Regions from separate parts of the Kitasatospora sp. NPDC127067 genome, predicted to be linked through region 3. Evidence: riboswitches for the same ligand, from Rfam matches in the RefSeq annotation. Region 3 holds a riboswitch; each other region holds the start of a gene.
What was found. A riboswitch is a leader RNA that binds a small molecule or an ion and turns the genes downstream of it on or off. The one in region 3 is predicted to bind thiamine pyrophosphate.
Positions count from the first base shown of each region.

Region 1: linked by a shared signal. The riboswitch ahead of thiO (glycine oxidase ThiO) and the one ahead of thiC (phosphomethylpyrimidine synthase ThiC) in region 3 are both predicted to bind thiamine pyrophosphate.
Region 2: linked by a shared signal. The riboswitch ahead of ACFWJ4_RS26035 (purine-cytosine permease family protein) and the one ahead of thiC (phosphomethylpyrimidine synthase ThiC) in region 3 are both predicted to bind thiamine pyrophosphate.

Region 1 is NZ_JBHXEM010000145.1:7,665-12,601, reverse strand. It holds gene ACFWJ4_RS35775 (thiazole synthase) at 1-165, opposite strand, end outside; gene thiS (sulfur carrier protein ThiS) at 169-408, opposite strand; gene thiO (glycine oxidase ThiO) at 405-1,580, opposite strand; TPP riboswitch at 1,584-1,696, opposite strand; gene ACFWJ4_RS35760 (NAD(P)/FAD-dependent oxidoreductase) at 1,780-2,988, shown strand; gene ACFWJ4_RS35755 (Rv2175c family DNA-binding protein) at 3,031-3,396, shown strand; gene thiE (thiamine phosphate synthase) at 3,396-4,049, shown strand; gene ACFWJ4_RS35745 (polyprenyl synthetase family protein) at 4,107-4,937, opposite strand, start outside.
Region 2 is NZ_JBHXEM010000072.1:31,631-36,567, reverse strand. It holds gene ACFWJ4_RS26045 (ATP-binding protein) at 1-114, opposite strand, end outside; gene ACFWJ4_RS26040 (glycerophosphodiester phosphodiesterase family protein) at 450-1,274, opposite strand; gene ACFWJ4_RS26035 (purine-cytosine permease family protein) at 1,418-2,836, opposite strand; TPP riboswitch at 2,829-2,973, opposite strand; gene ACFWJ4_RS26030 (S1C family serine protease) at 3,228-4,937, shown strand, end outside.
Region 3 is NZ_JBHXEM010000049.1:25,154-30,090, reverse strand. It holds gene ACFWJ4_RS20635 (hypothetical protein) at 1-339, shown strand, start outside; gene thiC (phosphomethylpyrimidine synthase ThiC) at 449-2,263, opposite strand; TPP riboswitch at 2,258-2,392, opposite strand; gene ACFWJ4_RS20625 (DUF5326 family protein) at 2,613-2,813, opposite strand; gene ACFWJ4_RS20620 (hypothetical protein) at 3,074-4,363, shown strand; gene tenA (thiaminase II) at 4,446-4,937, opposite strand, start outside.

The DNA.
Region 1 (4,937 bases), on a different contig from region 3:
GCCCTGGGTGGTGGCGTCGACCCGGCGCATCGCGACGGTGGTCAGCTCGGTGCCGGAGGCGAGCAGCGCGCGCTCCAGGACCTCCAGGCTGGGGGCGCCCCCGGTGCCCATGATCAGCCGGGAGGAGAAGGCCGTCCCGGCGATGGTCAGAAGGTCGTCGGCCATGGTTCAGCCTCCCTGCACGGCGGTGAGGATCTCGATCCGGTCGCCGCCGGCCAGCGCCGTCCCGGGCCACGAACCGCGGGGCACCACGGCCTCGTTGAGCGCGGCGGCGACACCGGTGTTGGCGGCGCTGACGGCGGCCACCACCTCGGCGAGGGTGGTCGTGGCGGACACCCGGCGGGGCTCGCCGTTGACGGTCAGGGCGATCTCGTTCGGGGTGATCTCGTTCGGGGCGATCTCGGTCATGCGGAGGCCTTCGCAGCGGGGGGTTCGGGGGAGAAGCGCAGGGGCGTGAACGGCCTTGCCGTTTCGGGGACTTCACCGGTGGCCAGGTACTCGGAGACCAGGTCGGCGGTCACCGGGGTGAGCAGCACGCCGTTGCGGTAGTGGCCGGTGGCGGCGACCAGCCCGGGCAGTGACGTCGGGCCGAGCAGCGGGGCGTTGTCCGGCGATCCGGGGCGCAGCCCGGCGGAGGTCTCCAGCAGCGGGAGTTCGGTGATTCCCGGGACCAACTCGTGGGCGTCGCGCAGGAGTTCGTACACCCCGCCGGCGGTGACGGTGGTGTCGTAGCCCTGCTCCTCGGTGGTCGCGCCGACCACCAGCTCGCCGTTCTCCCGGGGCACCAGGTACAGGTGCCGGCCGCGGACGACGGCGCGGACGTTGCGGGACAGGAACGGGCGGTAGGCGTCCGGGACGTGCAGCCGCAGCACCTGCCCCTTCACCGGTCGGATCGCGGGCAGCACACCGTCGGGCAGGCCGGGCAGCCGGTGGCTGTGCGGGCCGGCGGCGAGGACGACCTGTCCGGCGCCCACCCGTTCCCCGGTCGAGAGCCGGGCGCCGGTCGCGCGGCCGTCCTCGACCAGCAGCTCGACGGCCTCGGCGCGGTGCAGCAGGACGTTCGCGTTCTCGCAGGCGGCGGCCAGGGCGGTGAGCAGGCGCCGGGGGTCCACCTGGTGGTCGTCCGCGACGTGCAGGCCGCCGCGCACGCCGGGGGCGAGCATCGGCTCCAGCCTGCGGGCCTCCCGGCCGGTCAGCCAGGTCGAGTCCAGACCGAGCCGCTGGTGGAAGGCGTGCAGCTCGCGCAGTTCCTCGCGGTCGTCGGAGTCCAGCGCCACGGCGACGGTGCCGCAGCGGCGGTAGCCGGTGTCCCGGCCGCCGCTCGCCTCGGAGAGCTCGGCGGCGAAGGCCGCGTACCGCTCGTTCGAGGCCATCCCGAGGCGCAGCAGCGGCTCCTCGCCGTACTGCAGCTCGGTGACCGGGGCGAGCATCCCGGCCGCGACCCCGGCGGCCCCGCCGCCGGGGGAGGGGTCGACCACGATCACGTTCCGCAGCCCGCGCTGCGCGGCGCGCCAGGCGACGGCGAGGCCGATGACGCCCCCGCCGATCACCAGCACGTCGGCGTGGGCGCCTGATGGCAAGCGTGACAAAGCTGCTCTTCTCCCTTCGCCGGTATGACCCGGATCAGGTTCGGACGGTCGCAGGCCGTGCCAGCCCGCCTCTCAGCCCGGTGCGCCGGGCTCCCGTGTGGTGCCCCCACCTTAACGCCGGGGGTCGGCCCGGCCGAAGGCCCGTACAGCGGGCGGACGGCCCGCAGGCCGCCGCGTCGCGCTGAGTACAGTGACGGGCGTGGCAGAGCTGAGCGGAACGGATCAGGTGGTCGTCGTCGGAGCCGGGCTGGCCGGGGCGCAGTGCGCCCTCAAGCTGCGGCAGGGCGGCCGGCAGGGGCCGATCGTGCTGGTCGGCGAGGAGCCGCACGCGCCGTACGACCGGCCGCCGCTCTCCAAGGACGTGCTGCTCGGCAAGGCCGACTCCACCGCCCTGGACATCGACTACGGGCAGCTCGGCATCGAGCTGCTCACCGGCCGCCGGGCCACCGGACTGACCCCCGGCGTGCTGCACACCGACGGCGGCGACCTCCCGTACGGCTCGCTGGTGATCGCCACCGGCGCCGTCCCGCGGGCCCTGCCCGGCGCCGAGCGCGCGCACCTGCTGCACACCCTGGACGACGCCCTGGCGCTGCGCGCGCTGCTGCGCCCCGGGCTGCGGCTGGTGCTGGTCGGCGCGGGCTGGATCGGCGCCGAGGTGTCCACCGCGGCCCGCGCGGCGGGCTGCGAGGTGACCGTGGTCGAGGCCGGCCCGGCGCCGCTGCCCGGCGCACTGCCGACCGAGGTCGGCTCGGCGATGGCCGCCTGGTACGCCGGGGCCGGGGTCGACCTGCGCTGCGGGGTCGGCGTGGCCGCCGTCGAGCCCGGCGCGGTGCTGCTGGCGGACGGCTCGCACCTGCCCGCCGACGAGGTGGTGGTCGGCATCGGGGCCCGCCCCGCGACCGGCTGGCTGGCCGGCTCCGGGGTCGAGCTGGACGCGGCCGGCGCCGTCGTGGTGGACGGGCGGCTGCGCACCTCGGTGCCCGGCGTGTTCGCGGCCGGCGACTGCGTCAGCTACCCCTCGGCCCGGGCCGGTGCCCGGCTGGCCGTCCAGCACTGGGACCACGCCCTGCAGTCCGGCGAGGCGGTGGCCGCAGCGCTCCTGGGCGCGGACGCGCCGGCCTACGACCCGGTGCCGTACTTCTGGTCCGAGCAGTTCGGCCGGATGGTCCAGTACGCCGGCCGGCACGCCGAGGGCGACGAGCTGCTGTGGCGCGGCTCCCCGCGGGACGGCGACTGGTCGGTGCTCTGGCTGCGCGACGGCGTGCCGAGCGCGCTGCTGGCCGTGGACCGGCCGCGCGACCTCACCCAGGGGCGGAGGCTGATCGAGCGCGGTACGGCCCTGGATCCGGCCCGCGCGGGCGACCCGGCGGTGCCGCTGAAGTCGGCCGTCGCGGGGTAGTGCCTGGTGCGCGGTGGGCCGCGGAGGTGGCAGTCTGGTGGCGTGAGTGAGATCGAAAGCAAGATTGAAGCCCTGGTCACCGACTGGATGTACCTGCCCGACATCTCGGAGCAGTGGGGGGTCCGGGTCACCGAGGTGCGTGACCTGGTCAAGAACGGCGGCCTGATCGCCGTCCGGCGCGGGCCGAACAAGTCGCTGCAGGTCCCGGCGGCGTTCATCGACGGCCCGGGCCTGGTCAAGCACCTGTCCGGCACCCTGACCGTCCTGCGGGACTGCGGGTACAACGACGTGGAGATCCTGGAGTGGCTCTTCACCGAGGACCCGTCGCTGCCCGGCAGCCCGATCCAGGCGCTGCGGGAGAACCGCGGCACCGAGGTGAAGCGCCGCGCCCAGGCGATGCTGATCTGATGGCGGCGGACACGCTGCGTACCCGGCTGGCCGACGCCCGGCTCTACCTGTGCACCGACGCCCGCCGGGAGCAGGGCGACCTCGCCGAGTTCCTGGACGCGGCGCTGGCGGGCGGGGTGGACATCGTCCAGCTGCGGGACAAGGGTCTGGAGGCCAAGCAGGAGCTGGAGGCCCTGGAGGTCTTCGCCGACGCCTGCCGCCGGCACGGCAAGCTGCTGGCCGTCAACGACCGCGCCGACGTCGCCCACGCGGCCCGGCCGGACGTGCTGCACCTCGGCCAGGACGACCTGCCGGTGCCGGCCGCCCGGGCGATCCTCGGCGAGGACGTGCTGATCGGCCGTTCCTGCCACGCCGAGTCCGAGGTGGACGCGGCGATCGCCGAACCCGGTACGGACTACTTCTGCACCGGCCCGGTCTGGCCGACCCCGACCAAGCCGGGCCGCCCGGCCCCGGGCCTCGGCCTGGTCTCGTACGCGGCGAAGCAGGACACCGACCGGCCGTGGTTCGCGATCGGCGGGATCGACCTCGGCAACCTGGACGAGGTGCTGGCCGCCGGTGCCCGCAGGATCGTCGTGGTGCGGGCCGTCACCGCCGCGGCGGATCCGCGGGCGGCCGCCGCCGAGCTGTCCCGCCGGGTGCGCGCCGCGCTCTGACCGGCCCGGATCAGCGGGATCCGGGGGCCCGCAGGCCCCCGGGGCCGTCGCCGTCCGTCAGTACTTGCGGACGGTGGCGGCCTCGGCCAGGGCCAGCAGCACCGTACGGGCCCGGTCGTCGGCGAGCGGAGCGGCCTCCAGCGCGGCCAGCGACTGCCGCATCAGCTCCTCGATCCGGTGCTCCACCAGCTCGGGCGCGCCGCTGCGGGCGACCAGCGCGCGCAGCTCGGCGACCTCCGGGGCCGCCAGGTCCGGCGCGCCGAGCCGCTCGTCCAGGTGCCGGGCGTCGGCGGCCGGCAGGCCCCGCATCGCGTGCGCGACCAGCAGGGTGCGCTTGCCCTCGCGCAGGTCGTCCCCGGCCGGCTTGCCGGTGACGGCCGGGTCCCCGAAGACGCCGAGCAGGTCGTCGCGCAGCTGGAAGGCCTCGCCCAGCGGCAGCCCGAACTCCCCGTAGGCCTCGACCAGTTCCGGCCCGGCACCGGCCAGCAGCGCACCCACCTGCAGCGGCCGCTCGATGGTGTACTTCGCGGACTTGTAGTGCAGCACCGTCCGCGCCCGGTCCAGCGCGCCCTCGTCGGTCGAGTCGCCGGCCACCGGCTCCAGGACGTCCAGGTACTGGCCGAGCATGACCTCGGTGCGCATCAGGTCGAACACGGGCTTGGCGGCGAGGACGGCGGCCGGCTCCAGGCCGGAGCGCAGGAACAGCTCGTCGCACCAGATCAGCAGCAGGTCGCCGAGCAGCACCGCGGCCGAGGTGCCGTACTGCTCGCGGTCGCCGCGCCAGCCGCTGTCCCGGTGCAGCGCCTCGAAGCGGCGGTGGACCGAGGGCAGGCCGCGGCGGGTGTCGCTGCGGTCCATCAGGTCGTCGTGCACCAGGGCGCTCGCCTG
Region 2 (4,937 bases), on a different contig from region 3:
CGGTATCTGCCGGTCACCCAGATCTCGACGCAGTCGGCGCCGTGCGACCCCGACACTCGCTGGGCCGTGCGGCACTGCCATGGTCGATGAAGTCGGCACTTCACGCGCCACCATCAACGCCACCCCCGGACCTCCTTCAGCGTATGCCGAGGGAGAGATGCCCCTTGGTAATGCGTCGGAAACGAGCACCGGACGATCCCGCGAGCCCATTTCGAGTGCGGCGACCGACGGTCGACATCAGGTCATTCCGTGCTCACCCTCTGTCGCCCGGATGCAAGAATTCCGGCAATTTCGCGTGAGGAAGGTTTGACTGCCGACCAGAGTGATCGGACCGGAGTGATCGGATCGGGAGGATCCGACCGGGCCGTCCGGACACAAGTGACCGGACGGGGCGACCGGTTCGGGCGGGTGCGGCCCCGGGCGGGTGCGGCCCCGGACGCGCCGGCGGATCACCGGCCGAGCTGCGCCAGCACCTCCGCGGGCCGGTTGGTGATGATCGCGGACACCCCGAGCTCCAGGCAGAGCTCGACGTCGGCCGGCTCGTCCACCGTCCACACGTGCACCTCGTGCCCCAGCTCGCGCAGCCTGGTCACCAGCTGCGGGCGGGCCCGCACCAGCTCGATGCCCGGGCCGGCGATCCGCGCCCCGCCCGGCAGCGGCGAGCCCTCGCGCAGCCGGCCGAGCAGCGGCAGGGTCCGCTCGAACAGGAACACCCGCCGGTACTGCGGCGCGGCGGCGGCCACCCGGTTCAGCGCGATCGAGGAGAAGCTCATGATCCGGGCGGACGGGCGGTCGCCGCCCCGGGTCGCGCCGATCCCGAACCGCTCCAGCGTCCGCAGCAGCTCGGTCTCCACCCGGCCGCGGAAACGCACCGGGTGCTTGGTCTCGATCGCCAGGTCCACCGGGCGGCCGCACTCCACCACCAGCTCCAGCAGCCGCTCCAGCCGCAGCACGCCGCGCAGCTCCGGGTCGACGCTGGGGCGGCCGGTCTTCCAGGCGCCGAAGTCGTAGGCCTCCAACTCGGCGAGGGTCATCGCCGAGACGGTGCCCCGGCCGTTGGAGACCCGGCCGATCCGGCGGTCGTGCACGCAGACCAGCGCGCCGTCGGCGGTGACCCGGACATCGCACTCCAGCGCGTCGGCGCCCTCGTCGAGCGCGCGCCGGTAGGCCGCGAGGGTGTGCTCGGGCAGGGCGTGGGAGGAACCGCGGTGGGCGATCACCTGGACGGACGGCACGGTGCGCGCCGCCGGCGAGGACAGGTCTGGGCTGGTCACAGGCCCAACGATAGGCGGCACAGGTGAAGCGCGGACAAAGACGGCCCCAACCTGTGGGGCCGTCTTCCTTCCCGCGGGGCCGTCCCGGCCGGGCCCGCGGGGGCCGGGCCGCCCCCGCTTCGCCCGGTGCGGGGCGGGCTCGCTCAGTGCCGGTCGGCGCGGCGGGAGAGCGGGGTGAGCGCCCAGGTGACCAGGGCGGGCACCAGGAAGGCGAACAGCGAGGCGGAGGTCCACTCCTGCGGGGTGAAGTGCAGCGACTCCTGGGCCGAGGTCCAGAAGTCCGTCCACCAGCCGGCCACCTTGGTCGGCGCGATGAACTGGTAGACCGCGAAGCCCAGGGCCCACGGCAGCAGCATCGGCCAGCGGGACGGCGCGTCGGCGGAGAGGTTCCAGCCGCGCCGTCCGGCGCCGAGGAAGTAGTCCACCACGAGCACCGCCAGCAGCGGCACGAACACCGAGCCGATCAGACCGAGGAAGCCGTAGTAGGTGTCGGTGAACTCGTCGATCCGCAGCGCCAGCACGGTGGTCAGCACGCCGATCGCGCCGGAGAGCACCCGGCGGTCCACCTTCGGCAGCAGGTTCTGCACCGACATCGCCGTCGAGTACACGTTGGCGAAGGACTGGTCCGTCTCGCGCAGCACCAGCACCAGCAGGAACAGCCAGCCGGCCCAGACCCCGAGGAAGGAGTCGAAGATCCGGTTCGGATCGCCTTCCGACTGCAGCAGCGCCATCAGGCCGAGCACGTAGCACCAGACCTGGGCGATCGTGTAGCCGGAGAAGCTGCCCCAGAACGCCGAGCGCGGGGTGCGCGAGTGCCGGGTGTAGTCGGCGGCCAGCGGGACGAAGGAGACCGACACCGCGATCATCGCGTCGGTGGCGCCCAGGAAGCCGTGCCAGTTGCCGGCCCCCGGGTCCGGCACGCCCTGGCGGCCCAGCTGGACGGTGAAGTACACCATCGCCACCGCGACCGCCCCGGCCACGAAGCGGCGCAGCACCGCGATCGAGCCCAGCGGCCAGATGGTCAGCGCCGTGGTCAGCGCGCCCGCGAGCAGGACGAACAGCCAGCGGTAGCCGGTGGTGTGCACGACGGTCTGCGCGCCCGCCGAGATGGTCAGCAGCTCGAACACGCCCCAGCCGATGCACTGCACGATGTTCAGCACCGTCGGCAGGTACGACAGCCGGGTGCCGAACAGCCCGCGCAGGTTCGCCATCGCGGGGGCGCCGGTGCGGGCGCCGATCAGCGAGGCCACGCCGAGCATCGCGGTGCCGACCGCCGTGCCGACCGTGATCGCGGTCACCGCGGCGGCCAGCGACAGCTCGCTGCCGGGGGCGCCGAGCACGGTGGCGGCGGTGGAGAAGCCGATCAGGCTGACGCCCAGGTTCATCCAGAGCGCGAAGTGGTCCCGGAAGCGCAGCGTGCGCGGCGGCTCGGTGTCCAGCACCAGGGGCGCTTCGACGTGCTCGGGGCGCTCCAGGACGGCGGTCGCGCCCGCGGCGGAGGCGTCCGCACCGGGGGCGGGAACGTTCGCGCCCGAAGAAGAGGATGGCGAAGCAGGCGGCATGGCCGATACTCCCTACGCCGGCATTACCCGGACAGGTTCCGGCGGTCAGCGCCCCCTCGACCGTCCGTCACTCGTGTGGCGTACGGTCGACATGCGCACTCTCAGCCTGGTGGGTCCAAGCTCCCGCGTGTCAGTTTGGAGCGACAGGCTAACCGGCACGGGGGCGAACGCCCAAGGCCGAGGGTGTGCGGTCCGCATCGCGGGACGCCCGGCGGGGGAGGGGAGCCTCGGCCGTCGGTGCCGCGTCGGTGCCGCGTCGGTGCCGGCGTCGGGTGTCGGCGTCTGCGCCGGCTAAGGATTCTTATGAGTTCTTCAGAGGGGTCCTTACGGCAATCGAATCGACAGTGCGAAAAACTATGGTCCTTGGTTCTGCCAGCTATGGAGGTCGTCCGTGAGCACCGAGCGCGAGGTTGGGCCCACCGGGCCGCAGGGGGAGCAGCCCGCAGGGCCGGGGGCGGCCGAGTCCGCTTCCGAAGGCCCCGCTCAGGGTGGGCACCAGCCGACCATGGCCTTCCGGCGGGTGCCCGAGCCGGAGTCGGGCGCCGTCGAGGCCGCCCCCGTCGAGGCGGCACCGCCCGTCGACGCCGTCGCGGCCGAGGGTGTCCCGGCCGAGGGCGGGCACAAGCCCACCGTCGCCTTCACCAAGGTGCCCGCACCGGAGGCCCCCGCGGCCCCTGCGGCGCCCGCCGCCGAGCAGCCGGCCGTCGACCCGGTCACCGGCTACATCGACGCACCGCCGCCGGTCCTGCCGCCCGCCCCGCAGGCTCCGGTGGCCCCGCCCGCCGCGCCCGCCCCGGCCGCGGCCCCCGCCGCCCCGGCGCTGCCGCCGGCCGACAACCCGTACGCCACCCCGACCCACGGCGTCCCGGCGGCCGGCGCGCACGAGGGGTACGGCGCCGCTCCGGCCGCCCCCGTCGCGCACGAGGGCTACGGCGCCGCTCCGGTCGCGCCCGCCGCCCCCGCCGCGCACGGCCACCACCCCTTCGGGGCCGGTCAGCCGCTCGGCGGCTGGGGCCCCACCCACGACTCCACCTCCGGCGGCGCGGGCTACCCCGGCGGCCCGGCGGGCCCGCTCGGCTACCCGGCGGACCACCCCGGCGGTCCGGTCGGCCCCGGCGGCCCGCGCAAGAAGCGCGGAGGCCTGGTCGCCCTGATCGCGGCCGTCGCGCTGGTCGCCGGTGTGGCCGGCGGCGTGCTCGGCGTGACCGCCACCGACAGTGCCGACAGGGGCAGCTCCGCGAACGACCACCGCAGCACCACCGTGCAGGCCAGCGACACCCAGAAGAACGAGCCCGCCCCCGGCTCGATCGCCGCCATCGCGCAGAAGGCGCTGCCCAGCGTCGTCACCATCAAGGCGCAGGGCAACGGCGAGTCGGGCACCGGCACCGGCTTCGTCTTCGACACCGAGGGCCACATCCTCACCAACAACCACGTGGTCGCGCCGACCCTCAACGGCGGCAAACTGACCGTCAAGTTCGCCGACGGCAGCTCCTACAGCGCCTCCGTCCTGGGCCACGCCGAGGGCTACGACGTCGCCGTGGTCAAGATCGACAACCCGCCGAAGAGCAAGCTGACCCCGCTGCCGCTGGCCGACTCCGACAAGGTCAACGTCGGTGACGCCACCGTCGCGATCGGTGCGCCGTACGGCCTGGAGTCCACCGTCACCAGCGGCATCATCAGCGCCAAGGACCGCCCGGTGGCCTCCGGCGACGACACCGGCTCGCAGGCCTCGTACATGAACGCCCTGCAGACCGACGCCTCGATCAACCCCGGCAACTCCGGCGGCCCGCTGCTCGACTCCGGCGGCGCGGTGATCGGCATCAACTCGGCGATCCAGTCCAACGCCTCCGCCAACGGCCGGGCCGGCAGCATCGGCCTGGGCTTCGCCATCCCGATCAACCAGGCCAAGTGGGTCGCGGACACCCTGATCAAGACCGGCAAGCCGGTCTACGCCAAGCTCGACGTGCTGCGCAACGACGACTACAAGGGCGACGGCGCGCAGATCCAGACCAAGGACATCCAGGGCCAGCCGGCCGTCACCCCCGGCGGCGCGGCCGACAAGGCCGGCCTCAAGCCGGGCGACGTCATCACCAAGCTCGGC
Region 3 (4,937 bases):
CTGCTCAGGGTCACCCTCGGTGAACTGCGCGCGGAAGTCGGCTACCGAAGACTCGGCAAGTACGTCCTGGAAGAACTGGCCGAGCGCCTTACCGAGGAGGGGCTCGGCTGGTTCCCGGCGTGGCGGCTCTCCCCGAGGGAGAACGGCGAGCCGCGGAAGGAACACGACCTGTGGGTGTTCCTCCGGGACGGTGGCCTGCGCTGCCAGGTCATCGACGCCGTCCAGGCTCCCGACGGCTCCGACGTCCCCATGGTCCTGAACGGCCTGCTCACCGGCCGTCCCCAGAATCTCTCCCCGGAGCGCAAGCTCGGCCTCATTCGCGAAATCCTCGGGCTCTGACCCACACCCGAGAATCCGGCCACCGGATTCCACCTGCACACCCGAACGTGCGCGGCGCTGCGCCGGACACCGCCGTCGGGGTCCCAGCGCAGCGCCTCGACACCTGCCGTCAGTCGGCCAGCGGAAGGTAGACCCGGTTGCCCTGGGCCGCGAACTCGGCCGACTTCTCGGCCATGCCCGCCAGGGCCTCGGCGCCGAACTCGCTGGTGACGGCCGTCGATCCGTCACCGTGCTCGTCGCGGATCTTCTGGGAGATCTTCATCGAGCAGAACTTCGGGCCGCACATCGAGCAGAAGTGCGCGGTCTTGGCGGGCTCGGCGGGGAGGGTCTCGTCGTGGAAGGCGCGGGCGGTCTCCGGGTCGAGGGCCAGGTTGAACTGGTCCTCCCAGCGGAACTCGAAGCGGGCGTCGGAGAGGGCGTCGTCCCAGGCCTGGGCGCCGGGGTGGCCCTTGGCCAGGTCGGCGGCGTGGGCGGCGATCTTGTAGGTGATCACTCCGGTCTTGACGTCGTCCCGGTTGGGCAGGCCCAGGTGCTCCTTGGGGGTCACGTAGCAGAGCATCGCGGTGCCCCACCAGGCGATCATCGCCGCGCCGATGCCCGAGGTGATGTGGTCGTAGCCGGGGGCGACGTCCGTGGTCAGCGGGCCGAGGGTGTAGAACGGCGCCTCGTCGCAGATCTCCTTCTGGAGATCCATGTTCTCCTTGATCTTGTTCATCGGGACGTGGCCCGGGCCCTCGATCATCACCTGGACGTCGTGCTCGCGGGCGATCCGGCCGAGCTCGCCGAGGGTCTTCAGCTCGGCGAACTGCGCCTCGTCGTTGGCGTCCGCGATCGAGCCCGGGCGCAGGCCGTCGCCGAGCGAGAAGGTGACGTCGTAGGAGGCCAGGATGGAGCAGAGTTCCTCGAAGTTGGTGTAGAGGAAGTTCTCCTGGTGGTGGGCCAGACACCAGGCCGCCATGATCGAGCCGCCGCGCGAGACGATGCCGGTCTTGCGGCGCGCGGTGAGCGGGACGTAGCGCAGCAGCACGCCGGCGTGGACGGTCATGTAGTCGACGCCCTGCTCGCACTGCTCGACGATCGTGTCCCGGTAGACCTCCCAGCTCAGCTCCTCGGCCCTGCCGTCCACCTTCTCCAGGGCCTGGTACAGCGGCACGGTGCCGATCGGCACCGGGGAGTTGCGCAGGATCCACTCGCGGGTGGTGTGGATGTTGCGGCCGGTGGAGAGGTCCATGACGGTGTCCGCGCCCCAGCGGGTGGCCCAGGTCATCTTCTCCACCTCCTCCTCGATCGAGGAGGTGACGGCGGAGTTGCCGATGTTGGCGTTGATCTTCACCAGGAAGTTGGTGCCGATGACGGCCGGCTCCACCTCCGGGTGGTTCACGTTGACCGGGATGACGGCCCGGCCGCGGGCCACCTCGGCGCGCACGTACTCCGGCGCCAGGCCCTCGCGCAGCGCCACGAACTCCATCTCCGGCGTCACCACGCCCCGCTTGGCGTAGGCGAGTTGGGTGACGGCGGCGCCACCGCGACCGCGCAGCGGGCGACGCGGCCGGCCGGGGAAGACGGCGTCCAGGTTGCGCAGGTTCCCGCCGCGCGGCGAGGTGTGCTTGATCCCGTCGTCCTCGGGGCGCGGCTCGCGGCCGTCGTACTCCTCGACGTCGCCGCGCTGGCGGATCCAGGCGTCCCGCAGGGCGGGCAGGCCGCGCCGCACATCGGGCTCGAAGGACGGGTCGGTGTACGGGCCGGAGGTGTCGTACAGCGGGACGGACCCGCCGTTGGTGAGCCGCACCTCGCGGTACGGAACGCGCAGGTCGGGACGCGACCCCTCGCGGTAGGACTTGCGCCAGGCCGGGGTCGGGTAGCCGGTGCGCTCGCTGCTGGGGGCGCCCTGGGCAGACTGCGGCTGTGCTTCGAACGTGGTCATCTGACCTCTACTCCCTACGCCGGCATTACCCGGTCAGGTTCCTGCGGTCGACGCAGCCGTCGGTCCGTCCGTCGACGTCCCGGTCAGCGTCCTCTCAGCCCGGTGCTCCGAGCTCCCGCGTCGCAGGCGGTGTTGCCTGCACACGACGCCCAACACCGTAGCGAGCCGATCGCCGCAGGTCCAGAGCGCCCCACGAGCCGGTCACCCCGTCCCGTCGAGCGACCGGTGTCGTCGTCGACCTCTTCGGCTACTACCGCAACCAGTAGCCGATCGGATACCGGAGAACGGCCGAGGCCCGGTCCCCCTCTCGTGGGGGCCGGGCCTCAGGGCGGCGTTACGGGGTGGTGGGTCAGCTCTTGGCGGCCTTCTTCACCAGGACCACCACGGCGGCGGCGATGCCGACCACCACCAGCAGCTTGATCACGATCGAGAGCAGGGCGCCGACGACGCCGAACACGAAGGCGACGATGTTCCAGGCCAGCACCAGGACCAGCACCGGGATGACGATGTTGCGCACCCAGGAGGGCAGCGACTTCCAGAGCTCAGCCATGTCGGTTCCTCTTCTCCCCTCGGGTCGGCCGCCGTCCGGTGCCGCATCCCGCTTGCTTTCGGTACTTCGATCGTACGGTGGCGCGAGTGCCGGAACGAGGCCCAACGGCCCGGAGAGAACCCCGAGATCACCCCGAGCCCGACCCCCCGGGTGACCCCCGAGAATTCGTCCGGCGGCGTACAACCCCCGGCGTTCCCAAGCGTCCAACCAGTGCCGGAAGAACACCCGTCCGGTGCCATCGACCAGGGGGGAACCTGATCATGCGGGCCAGAACAGCCGTGTCCACCGCCGCTCTCGCGGCGCTCAACCTGACCGTGGCGGCGCTCGCCGCGGTCCCGGCGACCGCGGCACCGGCGGCCGTGACCGCCGCCGCCGACGTGACCGCACCGGCCGGGTTCGTCGGGATGTCCCCGACCCGGATCCTGGACACCCGCTCCTACGACCAGACCCCGTCGCACGACCACTTCGGACCGCTCAAGGAAGGCGAGTACTACAGCACCCCGGTCTCGCAGCGCTGCGGCAACCACCCGCCGATGTACTGCGGCTCCGCCGTGCCGACCGACGCCACGGCCGTGGTGGTCAACCTCACCGTGACCGACCCGACCGCCGACGGCTTCGTCACGCTCGCCCCCAAGGCCGGCCCGGCCGGCACCAAGCCCGCCACCTCCAGCATCAACTTCAAGGCCGGCCAGACCATCTCCAACCTGGTCACGATCGCGGTCGGTCCGGTCGGTCGGGGCGCCCCGTGGATCAACGTCTACAACAACGCGGGCACCGCCCATGTCGTGCTCGACGTGGTCGGGTACTACCGGACCGCGGCGACCGACAAGTACGGCCCGCTGACCCCGACCCGGATCGCCGACAGCCGCAGCGACGGCACCGGGCGGCTCGGCGGCGACGCGGTGCGCAGCTACCAGGTCGCCCGCCCCGAGCTGGGGACCGCGGACGCCACCTCGGTGGTCCTCAACGTCACCACCACGGACGGCTCCTGGGACAGTTTCCTGACCGCGTACCCGAGCGGGACGCAGCGGCCCGCCTACGGCTCGAACGTCAACTTCCCGGTGGGATCGACGGTCGCGAACCAGGTCGTGGTGCCGGTCGGCGCGGACGGGCGGATCGACGTCTACAACCGCGCCGGCTGGGTGCACGTGATCGTCGACGTCGTCGGTTACTACGGGCCGTCCGGAAGGGGCCTGTTCAGCGCGCTCACGACGCCGGTCCGCAACCTCGACACCCGGATCACCGGTGGCAAGCTCCAGCAGGGGGCGACCACGACCGTCCAGGCCGTGCCCGCGGACGGCTCCGTCCCGAACGTGCTGGGTGTCGAGGCCAACGTCACGATCACCGACGTCACCGACTCCGGCCACCTCACGGTGTTCCCGGGCGGGGGCCTGCCGCCGAACACCTCCACCGTGAACGTCGAACCCGGGCAGACCGTCGCCAACTCGGTGACCACCGGGGTCACCGGCGGGGGCACCTACTCGGTCTTCAACCACGGCGGCCCGGTGAACGTCGTCGCCGACCTGACCGGCTACTTCGTCACCGGCTGACCGGGCACCGCCCGCCCGTCGTCCGCCCGTCGTACAGGTGCCGTGCGGACGGCGGACGGCGGGCGGCCGCACCCGCGCGGCTTCAGACCGGCCAGCGCTCTCCGCGCCAGGCGGCGTCCCAGAACATCCACTCGTAGCGCGAGGTGGTCACGAAGTGCTCGACCACCTTGCGGCGCTCGGCCGCGGACAGCTCCTCACCGAGCCGGTCGGTGAGCGCCAGCGCCCGGCGGACCACCGACTGGAAGGCCTCGTCGCCGTAGGTGGCGATCCACTTGCTGTACAGCGGGTCGGGCGAGCCCTGGGCGAGCAGCGCCTCGCCGACCCGGGCGTAGATCCAGTAGCAGGGCAGCACCGCGCCGACCGCCTCGGCGAACGAGCCGCCGTAGACGGTGGCCAGCAGGTAGCTGGTGTAGGCCCGGGTGGTGGGCAGCACGGGCTCGGCGGCGGCCTCCTCGGCGGTGCCGCCGAAGGCGGTCAGGAACTCGGCGTGCATGCCCTGCTCGGCGGCGAGCGCGCCGACCGCGTCGTCGGCGAAGGCCCGGACGTCCTGCTCGCCGGGCGCCTTGGCGGCGCA